4 regions of the Paenibacillus tianjinensis genome follow, and region 3 is predicted to be linked to each of the others. Evidence: predicted binding sites of a transcription regulator. Region 3 holds the regulator's gene; each other region holds the start of a gene.

Region 1 (3,579 bases), 2.2 Mb from region 3:
GACTGCAGTACCATCACCCGGTGAAGCTCGATATCCCGGCCATGCAGCAGGGACTTGCACATCTTCTGGGCACCCATGACTTTACTTCTTTTGCCTCGCGGAAGTCTACGAAGACCTCCCATGTGCGGACGATTTTTGAAGCTTCTATGGAGATTGACCGTAGTATGTGCCGTCCGGGTTCGTCTGACCAGGGGGTTATTCATACTTATATTACCGGCAGCGGATTTTTGCAGCATATGGTTCGCATCATTATGGGAACGCTGATTCAGGTGGGTGAGCACAAGGTTCAAGCGGATAAAGTTGCGGAGATTCTGGCAGCATGCGACCGTGCAGCTGCTGGACCAACGGCTGTAGCTAATGGACTCGCGCTGTGGAGTGTGGAATATGACCAGGACAGTTTGTGATGATCTGGAAACTATGTATTTCATGAAAAATATAGACTTTCTATTTAAAAATCACTTGCACTTGTCATGTTTATGCTGTAATATAAAAGTTGTGTTTTCTTGATGGCTATCCCACAGCCCCGATCAGGAAAATGCCAACAAACAAGCTTTTCTTAACTCACATAATCGTAATTCCAATGAGAAATTAGATATACGAAACAGATGATTTTCGTACGAGAACAAGGAGGAAACATTCATGCGTACCACCTATATGGCGAAGCCGAACGAAGTTGAACGCAATTGGCACATCATTGATGCCGAAGGCAAAACACTTGGTCGTTTGGCAAGCGAAGCCGCTGCTTTGATCCGTGGCAAACACAAACCGCAATTCACCCCACACGTTGATACAGGGGATTTCGTAATTGTTATCAACGCTGAGAAGATTCACCTGACAGGCAAGAAAATGCAAAACAAGAAATACTACCGTCACTCGATGCACCCAGGTGGCTTGAAAGTCACTGTTGCAGAAGACCTGATCAAAACTAAGCCTGAGCGCATGATTGAATTCGCGGTTCACGGTATGATTCCTAAGACTCGTCAAGGGGATCACATGAAGTTGAGATTGAAAGTTTATGCAGGCGCTGAGCATCCACATGCAGCACAAAAACCTGAAGTTTACGAACTTCGCGGATAAGAATAGAGGAGGACAGTTTCATGGCACAAGTACAATACTATGGGACAGGTCGTCGTAAACATTCGGTAGCACGTGTTCGCCTTGTACCGGGTGAAGGACGCATTGTCATTAACAAACGTGAGATGGATGAATACTTCGGTGTAGAAACATTGAAGATGATCGTAAAACAACCTTTGAACCTGACTGAAACACTGGGCAACTACGATGTAATCGTTCTTGCACATGGTGGTGGTATCTCCGGTCAAGCTGGCGCAATCCGTCACGGTATCGCCCGTGCTCTGCTGAAAGTTGACCCTGAATATCGCGGCGCTCTGAAAAAAGCCGGCTTCCTGACTCGTGACCCACGTATGAAGGAACGTAAGAAATACGGCCTCAAAGCTGCTCGTCGTGCTCCACAGTTCTCGAAACGTTAATATTCCTTACAAGGAAATCAAGCCTCTGGCCCTTTGGGTCAGGGGCTTATATTATTTCATCGCCTCATCTTAATTAAACCTCTGTGTTAATCTCTGGTCTGTTTCAATAATCTGTTCAACGTCCCGCATATGCACTACAAAGGTACTCTTGGAAAATCCATATCTGAAGACCAGCCGGTGAATTTGCAAAGTTAATTGCCCGTCGAAACAAATGATATCCCCGCTAATAGTGGGTTCAACAGCAAGATCTTTCAATGCCTCCCATTCAATCTCCTGGAAACGTTCATCTCTGGGGATAGGCAGTTCATATTGTGTAGTCAAAGTTTCATAATCCAGACTTACAATTAACTGGTCAGGACCTTCAAAGGTGCTGTGAGGGTCATAATAGGCGAATATTTTTGTCTTATCGGAAAACTCATTTTGTTGCTGATTGCCCGCAAAATAGGATATGTGATTGAATAACCCACTCGTTAGCTCGCCCTCATATTCGCGTCGTAAAATTTGGTCAAATCGAGTCTTTGCCAACTCTCTCGGAACACCGAAGGTGCCGGATAACTGCTGGATTGTCTGATTGTAATCCTCCGGCAGCTGCTGAAAATTAATCATAAAGTAAGGCATAGAGGCATAAAGGACAAATTTTTCGGCATCGATCTCCTGGGCTTTAATGAAAAAGTCCGGCATAATGAGCTGATTGCCTGCATGTCTGAGGACATGGCAAAGCTCATGTAAAAAATCAAGCCGCTGCTTCATTGGAGGAAGACGGCTGTCGAGCAGAATGCAGCGCATACCTGAATCAGACTCATAGGCGCGGCTGCTGATGGGGGAATATTGAACATGAATATTAAGGGCCTGAGCAAGCACCTGGATTGTAATTTGTTCGGGAAGTGCAATGTGATGCTCTATGTAAAGCTGTTCCACAAACTGTTCAAGCTGTGTTTTCTTGTAATGGTTAATCATTAGGAACCTCCTAACGGGAATGTTTGTTCGTATATATAGGTGCGTGAAATCAGCTCGTTAGCTGAAACCACGATAATGCGAATCATCAGTATTTTATTGCTTGTCCTCTGTTTTTTTCTTCTCAGCATCTTTAATAAAGTTCCAAAAGGTGAGCATTTCCCGCTTCCGTTCTTCTGGAGCACCAAGGTAATCTTTAAAGAACAAACTGTGCTCTGGATTGTTGATAAAGGCCTCGAATTCGGCAAAATCCTGCTGAAGGGAAGTAGCCTCCTCAGGTCTGAATGCCAAGCGATCCATTTCTTCTGTGGTTATCCCTAACGCCCGGCAAACCTTAGTTACATTATCCACTGATGCTCCACCCACACCGCGCATTAACATCGATCTGAGAGTAGTATAGGGAATTCCTGCTTTTTCTGCAAATGCCTTTGTGTTCAGGCCGGTTTCCTCAATCAGCTTTTTTAAGACTTCAGCCCTCCGCACATATAGCCCTCCTCTGAGCATAGCAAATATACGTTATTTCGCATTACCTCTCCATTATAATAACACTAAAAAAGATTGTAAATGTTCAATATCGTATTTTTATAACGTTTTACATTTGACAAAGTACGCAACTGAGTATATTATGGATAAAAAATACGCAATTGAGTACTACGGATTCAATGGATCATTCTAGGAAAGGGGGTTGAATATTTAAAAATTGGACAGCCTCTGAATTTTCATGAATATTCCTCTCGAATTGTTCTTGATTTCGTACGACATGAGCGACACGACTAAACATAGAAGGGAACGATGAGATCATGCCTATACAAAAATCGCAAACGATGGAAGACCAGCTGCAAAAATTGACGGAAGCGTTTACCAAGCTGTCTGCAGAGAATATGAGCTCGGACACCAAATTTAAGCTGTTAGAAGAGAATGTTAACCGCCAAGAAGACCACATAAAGCGGATTACTGAATCGATCAGCGAAATGAAACGACAGTTTAACATTATTACGGGAAAATTTAATCAGATCGAGAACAGAATTTTTATGCTCCTGCAGCAATCGGGAAAAGAAAATCAGGCAGAGCGCAAGTTTTGGATGGATCTCTTGAAATATGTACTCGGTGGAACGATCTTTGTGATTATCGGATA
Region 2 (3,579 bases), 1.2 Mb from region 3:
AGGTTCCGCTGAAGAGCTTACGGATCGGTCCGGATGAAGGCTAATGATTTCCTATTCACCCAGTCAGGCAGCGGCTAATTTACATAGTCTATGGTGTACTCAATTATGAAGGAGGAATTTAGAATGGGTTGTTACGGTGAAAATGTAAGTCCGGTTGGTGGAGCTAACTGCGGAGCATATGCTAGCCCCTTCACTTCTAGTGCTGCAATTCTGGTATTGTTCATTCTGCTCGTAATTATTACTAAATCTTTCTGGGTATAGAGCCTGGGAGTGCAACTTAAGCAAACATTTAGCACTGCTTCAGATTCGTTTAAGCTTCGGGATATATATTAATTACATGACCCCCAGTTAATAGGCCTTGACCCTGCCGGACGTTCGGTAGGGTCACTTTTTTTGCCGTTATAGAACGTGAACTTGAGGTATTGCAAGATCCGTCTGTTTCAAAAATAATTAAAGAAAGCCGGCGATTGACGGTTTGGGAGTAGCCATCTATGGGTAACTCCCTCTTTGAAGGATTGAGAAGAATTCTTAGAACCGGAAGGAGGGAATCCTGTGTATTTTGATCAGTCATCTTATGAAATTAAGCTGGACTGGGGACGGAGAGGGGCCAGGGCAGCAGCAGAGCGCGGGGACATTGTGATTATTGTTGACGTGCTTAGCTTCTCGTCTACGGTAGTAACGGCGGTTCAGCATAAAGCCAATATTTATCCGTATCCTCCGCCGATTAATGAAACCGCTAAAGCTTATGCCAAGGAGCTTGGTGCCGAAATGGTCTGGGGGAGATCAGAAGCTATAAGAGTGGGGGGCCACTCCTTATCGCCGTTGTCCTTCAGCTCAGCCGACTATGCCCGTGACTTTGTATTATGTTCCTTGAACGGAGCAGCCTGTACATGGATTGCAGCACAAGTGCCGGCTCTGCTTGTCGGATGCCTTTTAAATGCTTCTGCTGTTGCAGATACCGCGAACCGGCTGAAGCTTGAAATGGACGTGAATATTACGGTAATCCCCTGCGGCGAGAAGTGGTCGGATGTTATGGAGGGGGAGGATGAACTGCGCCCGGGCATCGAGGATTACCTGGGTGCAGGTCTGATTCTCTCCCGGTTAGCCGGAACGAAATCTCCGGAAGCTGAGGTGTGCATTGGCGCTGTGAAGTCCTCCGGTCACCGGATCAGGGATTTGATCTGGGAATCTGCCAGCGGCCGTGAACTGCGGGAACGCGGATATGAAGATGATGTCACGTACTCCTGCCAAGCAGATATCAGCTATGCGGTACCAATGCTGCAAGAAAATAGGTTTGTAAATGCCGGCGATCCCGTTTAAGCAGGACAGATTTTAGCTCATATTCAGCGGGATTTCATAATGGCTTAAGCTGGAGGCTGTATAGTAAGGACATACCCCCTAGTAATAGATATAGACCTTGCCGGACGCCGGCGGGATCATTTTTTTTGGGGAAATACTTACGGATTGGAAATAAACAGTTACCGGATATGCCGGTGATGGATGAGATTTCTGTCTTCGTTTTTTTCCAGCACAGCCATCAATTGCCCCTGGAATACCCGCCTCTGAATCTGGTCAATCCGCTGCATGGCCAGTTCCTCCGGAACCTGAAACGTTGTGGCAATGTAGTGAATGGCATCCTCGCGTAGCTCCGGCAACGGTCTGGCAGAGATCATGGAGTAGGGCATAGCCGCATAAAGAATAAACCGCTCCGATTCGTCCTGCTGAGCCTGTGTAAAGTGTCCGGGCATCAGACTGCGGCTTCCGGCATGACGGAGCAGATGGCAAAGCTCATGGAGAAATTCCAGGCGCTGCAGCTCGGGGGGGAGCCGGTTGTCTAAAAACATGGTGTACATCCCGGCAGAGGCCTCAATGCTCTTGCTGCGTACATCCAGATAATGAACCCAGATATTCAGCCGTTCGGCGATGTAATTAACCGATATGTCCGACGGCTGCCGCACTTGCAAACGCTGATATAAATCCTCGGTCCAATTCTCCAGGGCGGTCATTTGGTAATAAGACTGCATGTAATCACCTCAATATAAGATCGTATGTTCGTATTTAGGAGTAAAAGAAAAGCCCGAAGGGGCTAGTAGTTGCCGGATTCATACCGGAACTGATGTTCTTATGTATCTAAGCATAATGCAATTAAACCTGAATATCAAGTGTTTTTCCAAGGTCCGGATGAGGGCTCTGCTGGAGCATTTGGGCCATATTCTGCCCTTGAAGCTCAGCGGTATTCTTGGCAATACTCATGACCTGCAGCCCGACAGCCTGCTGTAAGGACGCCTGCCTCATTGCAATGGATAGAGCGGCAATGTCCATTTCGTACCTCCTGAATGGGTTATAACCCGTTTTTTTGAGAATGCTGACCTATTAAAATCCCAGGTTTACCAGCCTTCCTGTAATGTATATCGTCTGGATAGAGCGGTTTATTTAGGCGAAGCGGATATTGTTTGCCGGTTGGCCCAGACTGCCGATCTGCCTGCAACATATTCTGTGCTGTGTAAGAGATGAACTTGAGCATCTCGTTTCATGTATTTCATATCTCAGAGGAGGAATGAATTATGGGTGCAGAGTATGGTTGCGGTTGCGGAAATAACGTTGGCGGGGTGAACCAGGGACCTCCGGCGGTTATGCCGGTTGTAAGCCCATGGACCTCAACGAGTGCCATTCTGGTGCTGTTCATTTTGCTGGTAATTATCACCAAAGCCTGTATATTCTAAAGGACTTTATGGTAAGTGCAGCCCCGTCAGGCAGAGTGCCTAAGCGGGGCTTTCACTTGGTATTATGTGTTATCACGATCATGTTGCATAAAGAACATTTGTTCGCATATAATACATATAATTATTTCGGAAAAGTGTGATAAGGGGGAATTGAAGTGAAGGTAAAAGATCTGGAAAAGCTGATCGGACAAGTAATTGAAATCATCTACGAGGACAAATCGGGCAAAATCACCCAGCGCAGCGTGGAGGTGCACGGGATTAAAGGGGACCTGCTGCGGGCCACTTGCTTAACCACAGGCGGTCCCAGGGTATTCAGAACCGGCAGTATTCTGGCCTGGCGGCGGGCCAAGGCGCGTCATGCTGGATGATACTGCCCGCAAGCTGCTGCGGATTATGTGTCACTTCAGAAGCCACTTCGGGCGGATGCCGCAGCTTAAGGAGCTTGCTAGGCTTAGCGGGCGGAGGGAGGCTCAAGTGATGTCCGGCCTTCGTGAGCTGGCACTGCAGGGGTTTATCCAATGGCAGCCGCCCCAGCCCGTAGAGGCAGCGGTAATTCTCATTGCCTGGGAAAGTCCGGAACCAGGGGCAAAAGTGACCGGCAGCGGCAGCGGTCACTGGACCGATTGAAGCACCTGCAGAGAGTGGATAGCCTTGAATCTGCAAAAGCCCCCTGCCGATACAGACGGCAGGGGGCTAATCCATACCTATGCGGTTCTCGTTTACTTGAACATGAACTCTACCCGGGTTCCGTCGGCATAACCTTCCAGCTGATTACCAACCCAGCTTCCGGCCCCGCGGTTGTCACTGGGTGTTATGTATTCAATGTCGGCACCGCTGCCGCCTTCGGCACACATCG
Region 3 (3,579 bases):
AAACATGATGCCGAGGAGCAGCAGAACTATTGGAAATACGATATTGCGGCCTTTAAAGATATCGCTCTCTTTGGCAGCTGACGCTGATTTTGAAGCATAGATGGTTTCTTTACCTTGCTTCTTCCGTTGCTTATTGACTTGCTGTGTGTTGCGTTGAACCATTCTTTCCCAAGAACGGGCCATGTGAGTTCCCCCTAGTCGTCCTAAAATATCTATGACAAAGGCACCGGACTAATGTTTAAGCCCCTTGTTGCCTTGATCATCGTTATCCACGATTTCAATCGTATCAAGCTGTGCACGGAAGTTGCTGCGGATGTTGCCCAGATAGATCTCGCGGAGCTTAGCGCGTTCTGCTAATTCCTCTTCATTCAGGCCGCTGCTTTTCTGTTTGCGAGCCAATTCATTGATGCGTGCGACCAATTCGTCTATATTCAATGCTTTCCCCTCCCCTATAAATTCATTCTAACTTTGCCATGAGAAAAAGAGCTTGTCAAGGTCTCCCCCCTGAAAGCTCTTCATGTTATTCTATCGTGCTGAAATTATATTTAATATACAGGCAAGGTTAACACATCTCCGGCCTGGATGTCACTGCTCTTCAGTCCGCTTGTCTCTTTAATTCCTTCTATATATACGACGGTCCTCATGTTATCCGGTTTATGTTCCCGTGCAATGCTCCAGAGCGTGTCTCCGCGTTCAACCACTACCCGCTTACCTTCTGTCATAGAGGAGACTGATCCGGCAAAAACATTACCTACAACTGTAAAACCTGAAACAACGAGCATAAACACTAAAGCTAGCTTTATAAAGTTATCCTTCACAAATACCTTCATTAGCATATTGAATACGAACGCTGCAGAATTCTTTAGACTTGATGCATAAGTTGAAGCAGAATCATCTCCGGAAGACTGAACCTCGCGGGCTTCATCGTAGATGCTGCGGTATGTACTGTATTTTAGCATTATCATCGACCTCCAAACACTTGTTCTTAATTTCAAAAATAATATAACACGAACAAGTGTTTTGATCAATAGTTTTTTCGAACAATTGTTCCCCTTAATTTATTAGGCAGCTTTAGGTGCATGTTCATCTGTTTTTATGCCTTTTTGAAAATTTTAGAACTAATGTTTGTACGAACGGAGGTTCTATGTTATAATTTTCCCAAACATACTATATGGGGTTGATTCCAATGTCAAAGATTTCGAGTCGTCAGCTGGCGATCCTGGAATTTATACGTAACGAAGTCCGCAGCAAGGGTTATCCTCCGTCTGTCCGGGAAATCGGGGAAGCTGTTGGTCTTGCGTCCAGCTCCACAGTACATGGTCATTTGGATCGTCTTGAGAAGAAAGGCCTTATCCGTCGTGACCCTACGAAGCCGCGTGCGATAGAACTGCTTGGACAGGAAGATTCTGAGAATGTACATCAATTTGTACAAACAGTAACCCGTATTCCTGTTGTAGGTAAAGTCACCGCCGGGGTGCCTATTACAGCTACAGAGAATATTGAAGACTATTTCCCGCTACCTAGCCACTATGTAGGCGACAACAAAGTTTTCATGCTCTCTGTACTGGGAGACAGCATGGTTGATGCGGGAATTATGAACGGCGACTATGTTATTGTCCGCCAGCAGCAGACAGCAGACAATGGAGATATCGTCGTTGCGATGACTGAAGAAGATGAAGCAACTGTTAAGACATTCTACAAAGAACGAGACCATATCCGCCTGCAGCCGGAGAATCCGGCTTATGAACCTCTCCGCTTGAACCGTGTTACCATTTTAGGTAGAGTCATTGGACTTTTCCGAGATATTCACTAGAAAATCCCCTCACAGAAGCTGTTTCGCTCTCCAAGCGGAACAGCTTTTTCCGTTCTATTGTGCCCACTTTATCATTTCAGAACACTTGTTCATACCGGTGAAATTCATCACCATTAGCCTCTTCTAACGGGAACCCCTGCAGCATTCCACACATATCCTGGTAGCAGAAGGAGTGCTGATGACTTTGCCCAATTACCGGATAATTGTTGATCTGTCGCAGCGCATGCTGTATTTGCTGGATAACGACATTGTGACCCGTGGTTTTCCCGTTGGAATCGGCACCATGCTGACTGTTTCACCTACAGGCGAGTATACTATCATTAACAAGCAGCCTAATCCCGGCGGGCCTTTTGGTGCCTTTTGGATGGGGCTGTCTAAACCGCATTACGGCATTCACGGAACGAATGACCCTGCTTCGATCGGTCATAGGGTCTCCCATGGCTGCATCCGGATGTATAACAATGATGTTCTCGCTTTATCTCGTATAGTCCCCATTGGCACGCGTGTGACGATTAGGGAGTAAATCTATGCCTAATTCGTACGTCACTCCATGTCAAAAGAACACCTCTACCCGCTCTTGCACCGGTAGAGGTGTTCTCATTTATTCATATGATGTTCATACTACATATTAAAGTAATCCCCAACAACAGCTACGGTTACAGCACACTGCGCAATAGTCTGATCGCGATACGGTTCAGGCGCAATGCTTCCCGGATCGAGACCCTGGCAGCCAGTAATTCACGTCTGGCCCGGCTTGGATTAGGCACCCGGCGCAAATTCTCATTGATTTCCTCAAGCCGCTCCCGTAAAACCGCTCTTTGTGCCAGCAATACACGGATCGCTCTGCGAATTCTTAACCGTTCTGTTTCTGTCATTAATTCCACCTCTTTTACGTTTGATAGTATAAGAGATGCAATTACGGCTTCATCGGTTTGTGTGAACTGGCAGTTGTTATTTTTTGGGCAGACGCACCCGGAATTCATACTCCGAACGTTTGTAGGCCATTCCCGCCAGCATGATATAATCAGGTGTCCATTTTTGCAGAGGTCCTGCGTAATCAGCGATAACATGCGGCTGTCCTTCTAGCATCTGCACTACGTATATATTCGCCTCAGCGAGCGCAGCAGTGAACAGATCAGCATCAGTTACCAGCACCTTATAAGTCGCATTCAATACGGTCCCTCCTTATTGGCTGATTCATATTTAGCGCGGATTTCAAGGTTTTTGGAATAATTGTACAGGTCTAGTGCCGTTATCCCTCTGCGTGCAAGCTTAACAAACAACACAAAAGCGTAGATACACGCCACGGCAGATACCAGCCAGATCAACACGGCAAATACTCCGAATCCACTCAGAAAATAAGCCCCTGGCGTTACACTCATCGTTCGTCTACTCCTTCGGTAAGCCATAAAATGGCCTGTAAATGATATTTATATATACGGTAGCCAAGGTTCGTCTAACGGCTATGATAGAAAGGCAATAATAATAGTGCTAGGCCAATAACTGCAAAAATCCCTGTGCCGATAGCAGAAAAGACAAAATATGCTTTTGGCGGCTCTTTGAAAGCTTTCCAGCCTTGGGTAATCTGCCAGAAATAACGTGGTTTAATCGTAGCAAACACCGCCGTGCCCGTCCAAAGCACAAGAAACGCGGTCATAAACCAGGCGATTCCTGCAGGCATCCCTACCACTCCCATTCTGAATTAAAAGCTATGTTCATACATTTATTCACATGAAGTGAAGCTATTTTCTCAGCCATTCCAATAT
Region 4 (3,579 bases), 1.3 Mb from region 3:
AGGCCGTAGGAAGCAAAATGCGAGAAGGAGCAGGCGACGAATTTCTCCATACGCGACACACTGCCCCGCAGTGTTGAACCCCCATATAACCTGAGGCTGGTATCCCGCCGCAGCGGAACCCCGCTGTTGCGGTAGAATAATGAACCGAGCAGCCGCTCCAAGGGCACTCTCCGCTGCTTGTCCCCGCTGATGTACCAGTTGTAGACATCCCACCATATTCCGGGAATCTCTACGCCCTGACGCCATTGCCGCAGCTGCATAATCAGCATGCGCAGCGTCTGATCCCGCTGCCCGATAAAACTCAGATGCAGAGTCTCACCCGCAGCTGCATCCTCCGGAGACACAGCCGGAGGGAAACCCGAGAGGGAACGCTCAGCCAGCGCTCCCGGGAACATGCTATGCAATTGGCGGATAATCTCGGACGGCAGCAGCACCTTGCCTTCTTCATCCGCTGCTGCATAGCTAATCCACAGCCTGGTGCTGGCCGTTGTGAGGGCATTATAAATAAGAAACCGTTCGTCGAGCAGCTTGCGGGAAGCCCCGGGAGCCAGCTCCATACCGCTGTTCTCCAGCTGCAGCCGCTCCCCCTCGGAGAGTATACCGTCCTCCTTGAACTGTGCAGGCACAACACCTTCATTAAAGCCAAGCAAAAAGGCATACTTCACGCCCGTAGTCCGGGTCCGGTCCATCGTTCCGACCAGCACCTGATCCAGCGCAGGCGGAACCAGTCCCATCCGGAGCTCGGCAAGTCCTGTCTCCAGCACTCCGGCGAACAAGTCAAACTCCAGCCGCTCACCGCCCATCATTTCGGCAATCTGATCGAGCAAATCAAGCACCGCATCCCATAGCTGGCTATGCTCACGGGCCAGTATTGGCTCCCCTTGCTCCAAAGCCGCTGCGCTTCGTTTCTCCAGCTTGTACGCTGCCTCCGATTCCTGGAGGAGCATATATACCGCTGTACACAGCTCCAGACCGCTGCGGCTTTTCTTGACCCGCTTCTCAAACGCAGACAGCGGCCCAGTAATGGCCTTACGGCAGGCCTCCATTCTCGCCAGCAGCACTTCATCCACGACCCTTGCGCCCTCCAGCGACAGGCTCGGAATCCCCCGCCATGATTTGCCGTCGGTCCAGCGGTAGCCCTGAATGCCGCAGGCTAGTACATAGTTCTCCAGCTGATCCATATCCTCACGGGTCAGACTGCCGTCAAGCGGAAGCAGCAGCTCAGTCTTCACACAGCGGAACACATCCTCATAACGCCAGCGGCGGCGCACCACATCAAGCGCGGAGCGGATAAACTCCACCAGCGGGTGATGCAGCTCATTGGCCTTCTGGTCAAGAAAGAAGGGCACTCCGTAATCTTCAAACAAAGGGGCAACCAGCGACTCGTAGTCGCCGATGTTCCGCATAAACACGGCCATCTCACCATATTTCGCCCCGTCCTCACGCGCCAGACGGAGCATCTCCCGGAGTGCGCTCTCCACCTCTGTCCGGCGTGATGAGGCCGAACTAATGGTGATCGCTTCCCTGGCCTGTGCAGCTTCTCCGCTCCAGCGTGCCCGCCGTCCGAAGCCCCGCTCCAGATGAGCCAGGGCAGGACTGTCCGCGAAACGCGGCAGCACCTGAGGAGCCAGCACCTCGTCCCACACTTCAAGACCTGCCTCTTCCGCCATCCCGCGCAGCTTGATATAAGTCACAGCCGCCGGATAAAACAGCTCCAGTTCATGGGGCTGCAGTCCGGAGGCATAAATCCGGTCCAGGGTCAGTGCTATTGTTACCTTAGAGGCATGCAGCATTAACTCACGCAGCACTATAAATTCCTGAGGGGTAAAGCCATGGAAGCCATCCACCCAAATCTCAGCGCCGCGGATATACGAGGAATCCTGAATATGCTCGGCCAGCTCGGCCAGGCGGTCCTCTTCATCGATATACAGCCGGGACATTTCCTGCTCCAAATCGCTGAATATCAGCTGCAGATCATCCAGCTTGCCTGCCAGAATAGGGCTTGCCATTGGCGACTGCCTGATGCCGGACAGCTGCTCTTCCAGATCCGCAGCCCCCAGACAGCACCGCTTCATTTCTGTGTGCAGGCTGCTTAACCGCTCGACGAAACCGGGCCTGTCGCTGGACGCGCCAAAAAGCTTCAGCTCATCCTTGCGGCGGCTGACGATTTTGTAGATCAGCATTTTTTTGCCTTCCTCGCTGATCGGCAGACTGGCGCTGCCACCCGTCTCCTGCTTTACCCGGTAGGCCAGCCGGGAGAAGCTAAGCATCTGGGCGCGGATGCTGCCCTTCACTTTCCCGCTGCTCAGAAGCCCCCGTTCCGCCCCGAATGAGCCCTGCTCCGGCACAAGCACAATAATCGGCGCACCCAGCGGCTCCGATTCCAGCCGGGAGGAGACCTCCTCCCATATTTTTGTTGTCTTGCCGCTGCCCGAGCGGCCGATCAAAAAGTTAACCGTCATTGCAGTAGACTCCTTCCGTGGCGGAGATGAGGTGAATCAATATCAACACAAGGTGTTACATTCGTCCCAACATTATAGCATATCTCTACCTTACGGAACAGAACATACGTTTGCCATTGTTTTCAAATCTCAATAGTTACAGGAGTGTGTGAATCATAATAAAGTCGGTTTGTTCTTCATCCCCCATATAAAAAGAGTGGGCTCCCGCTTGAACAAACCCCATTTTTTTATAAAAGGCGATCGCATTTTCATTCTTGTCCCATACGCCTAACCAGATCCTCTCCAGTTGATGTTCAATGGCAATTTCTTTAGCTTTATTAAGCATATACCTGCCAAGACCATATTTTTGGAAGGTGTTTTTTATATAAATCCTCTCGATTTCAAGAGATTCCTCACCCATTTCTTCAGTCTGGGCCCCATTCGTATTAACCTTTAAATAACCGGCGAGCTCCTGATTCAAAAAAATAAAAAAGAATTGCGAAAAGCGGTTGGATAATTCTTTCTCCAGTTGATTTAAGTTAAATGCCCTCTCCAGATAGGCCTGCATATTATCAGGTGAATTCTGATGCTTGAAAGTATCATTAAAGGTTTCATAACTTAATTCTTGAAGAAGGTGTAAATCAGCAAGGGTACACTTTTTAACCTCTATAGTCATTTCAATAGAACACTCCTTTATATCATCAATAATCTCTCTTGTTTCCCTTTTTGACATATTCCCAGTCTTTCTCCACATTTTTTCTTATTCTTTGAAGAAAACCGGCCATAACTTCAGCTTCACTGCCCGTGAAACCCGCTAATGCAACGAGGTTTGAATAATCATTTTCTCTTTTTATAAAAGGATACACCTCTTGTCCCTGAACGGTCGGATAGAGTTTTTTAATTTTGAGGTTATGCTCATCCGCTTTCTTTTCAATAAAACCGTTCATTTCGAGTTTTTTTATCGCACGGGCTGCTGTCGTCCGGTCTGCCTTTATCATCTCCGCTAACTTTTCTTGAATGATTCCAGGGTTTTCACAAATGCGTACCAGATACAAATATTGCCCTTTAGTAAGGTTATACTCTTTGAATTCTATATTGCTTATCGACTCTAAGGCCCTTGCTATCATTCCAATTTCCC

What was found. Region 3 encodes LexA, which represses DNA repair genes until DNA is damaged. Its sites were predicted from a motif close to CGAACATATGTTCG; they were not measured.
Region 1: a site for LexA is predicted at 2,464-2,477, ahead of JRJ22_RS26050 (ImmA/IrrE family metallo-endopeptidase). Genes of this name have one in related genera too.
Region 2: a site for LexA is predicted at 2,042-2,055, ahead of JRJ22_RS21565 (ImmA/IrrE family metallo-endopeptidase). Genes of this name have one in related genera too.
Region 4: a site for LexA is predicted at 2,562-2,575, ahead of addB (helicase-exonuclease AddAB subunit AddB). Genes of this name have one in related genera too.

Annotation. Positions count from the first base shown of each region.
Region 1 covers NZ_CP070969.1:5,598,553-5,602,131, reverse strand. Annotated here, with positions in the region: gene truA (tRNA pseudouridine(38-40) synthase TruA) at 1-404, shown strand, start outside; gene rplM (50S ribosomal protein L13) at 640-1,077, shown strand; gene rpsI (30S ribosomal protein S9) at 1,098-1,490, shown strand; gene JRJ22_RS26050 (ImmA/IrrE family metallo-endopeptidase) at 1,560-2,408, opposite strand; gene JRJ22_RS29365 (helix-turn-helix domain-containing protein) at 2,541-2,927, opposite strand; gene JRJ22_RS26040 (hypothetical protein) at 3,245-3,579, shown strand, end outside.
Region 2 covers NZ_CP070969.1:4,607,074-4,610,652, reverse strand. Annotated here, with positions in the region: gene JRJ22_RS21575 (class I SAM-dependent methyltransferase) at 1-44, shown strand, start outside; gene JRJ22_RS21570 (2-phosphosulfolactate phosphatase) at 553-1,320, shown strand; gene JRJ22_RS21565 (ImmA/IrrE family metallo-endopeptidase) at 1,479-2,024, opposite strand; gene JRJ22_RS21560 (YjfB family protein) at 2,146-2,322, opposite strand; gene JRJ22_RS21555 (YjcZ family sporulation protein) at 2,565-2,723, shown strand; gene JRJ22_RS21550 (hypothetical protein) at 2,879-3,091, shown strand; gene JRJ22_RS21545 (LexA family transcriptional regulator) at 3,081-3,350, shown strand; gene JRJ22_RS21540 (NucA/NucB deoxyribonuclease domain-containing protein) at 3,443-3,579, opposite strand, start outside.
Region 3 covers NZ_CP070969.1:3,432,031-3,435,609, forward strand. Annotated here, with positions in the region: gene JRJ22_RS15465 (hypothetical protein) at 1-183, opposite strand, end outside; gene JRJ22_RS15470 (DUF896 domain-containing protein) at 232-435, opposite strand; gene JRJ22_RS15475 (LysM peptidoglycan-binding domain-containing protein) at 546-959, opposite strand; gene lexA (transcriptional repressor LexA) at 1,187-1,813, shown strand; gene JRJ22_RS15485 (L,D-transpeptidase) at 1,998-2,336, shown strand; gene JRJ22_RS15490 (hypothetical protein) at 2,470-2,688, opposite strand; gene JRJ22_RS15495 (hypothetical protein) at 2,765-2,986, opposite strand; gene JRJ22_RS15500 (hypothetical protein) at 2,983-3,195, opposite strand; gene JRJ22_RS15505 (DUF6199 family natural product biosynthesis protein) at 3,270-3,494, opposite strand.
Region 4 covers NZ_CP070969.1:4,741,776-4,745,354, forward strand. Annotated here, with positions in the region: gene addB (helicase-exonuclease AddAB subunit AddB) at 1-2,462, opposite strand, end outside; gene JRJ22_RS22170 (spermidine/spermine N(1)-acetyltransferase) at 2,599-3,117, opposite strand; gene JRJ22_RS22175 (MarR family winged helix-turn-helix transcriptional regulator) at 3,143-3,579, opposite strand, start outside.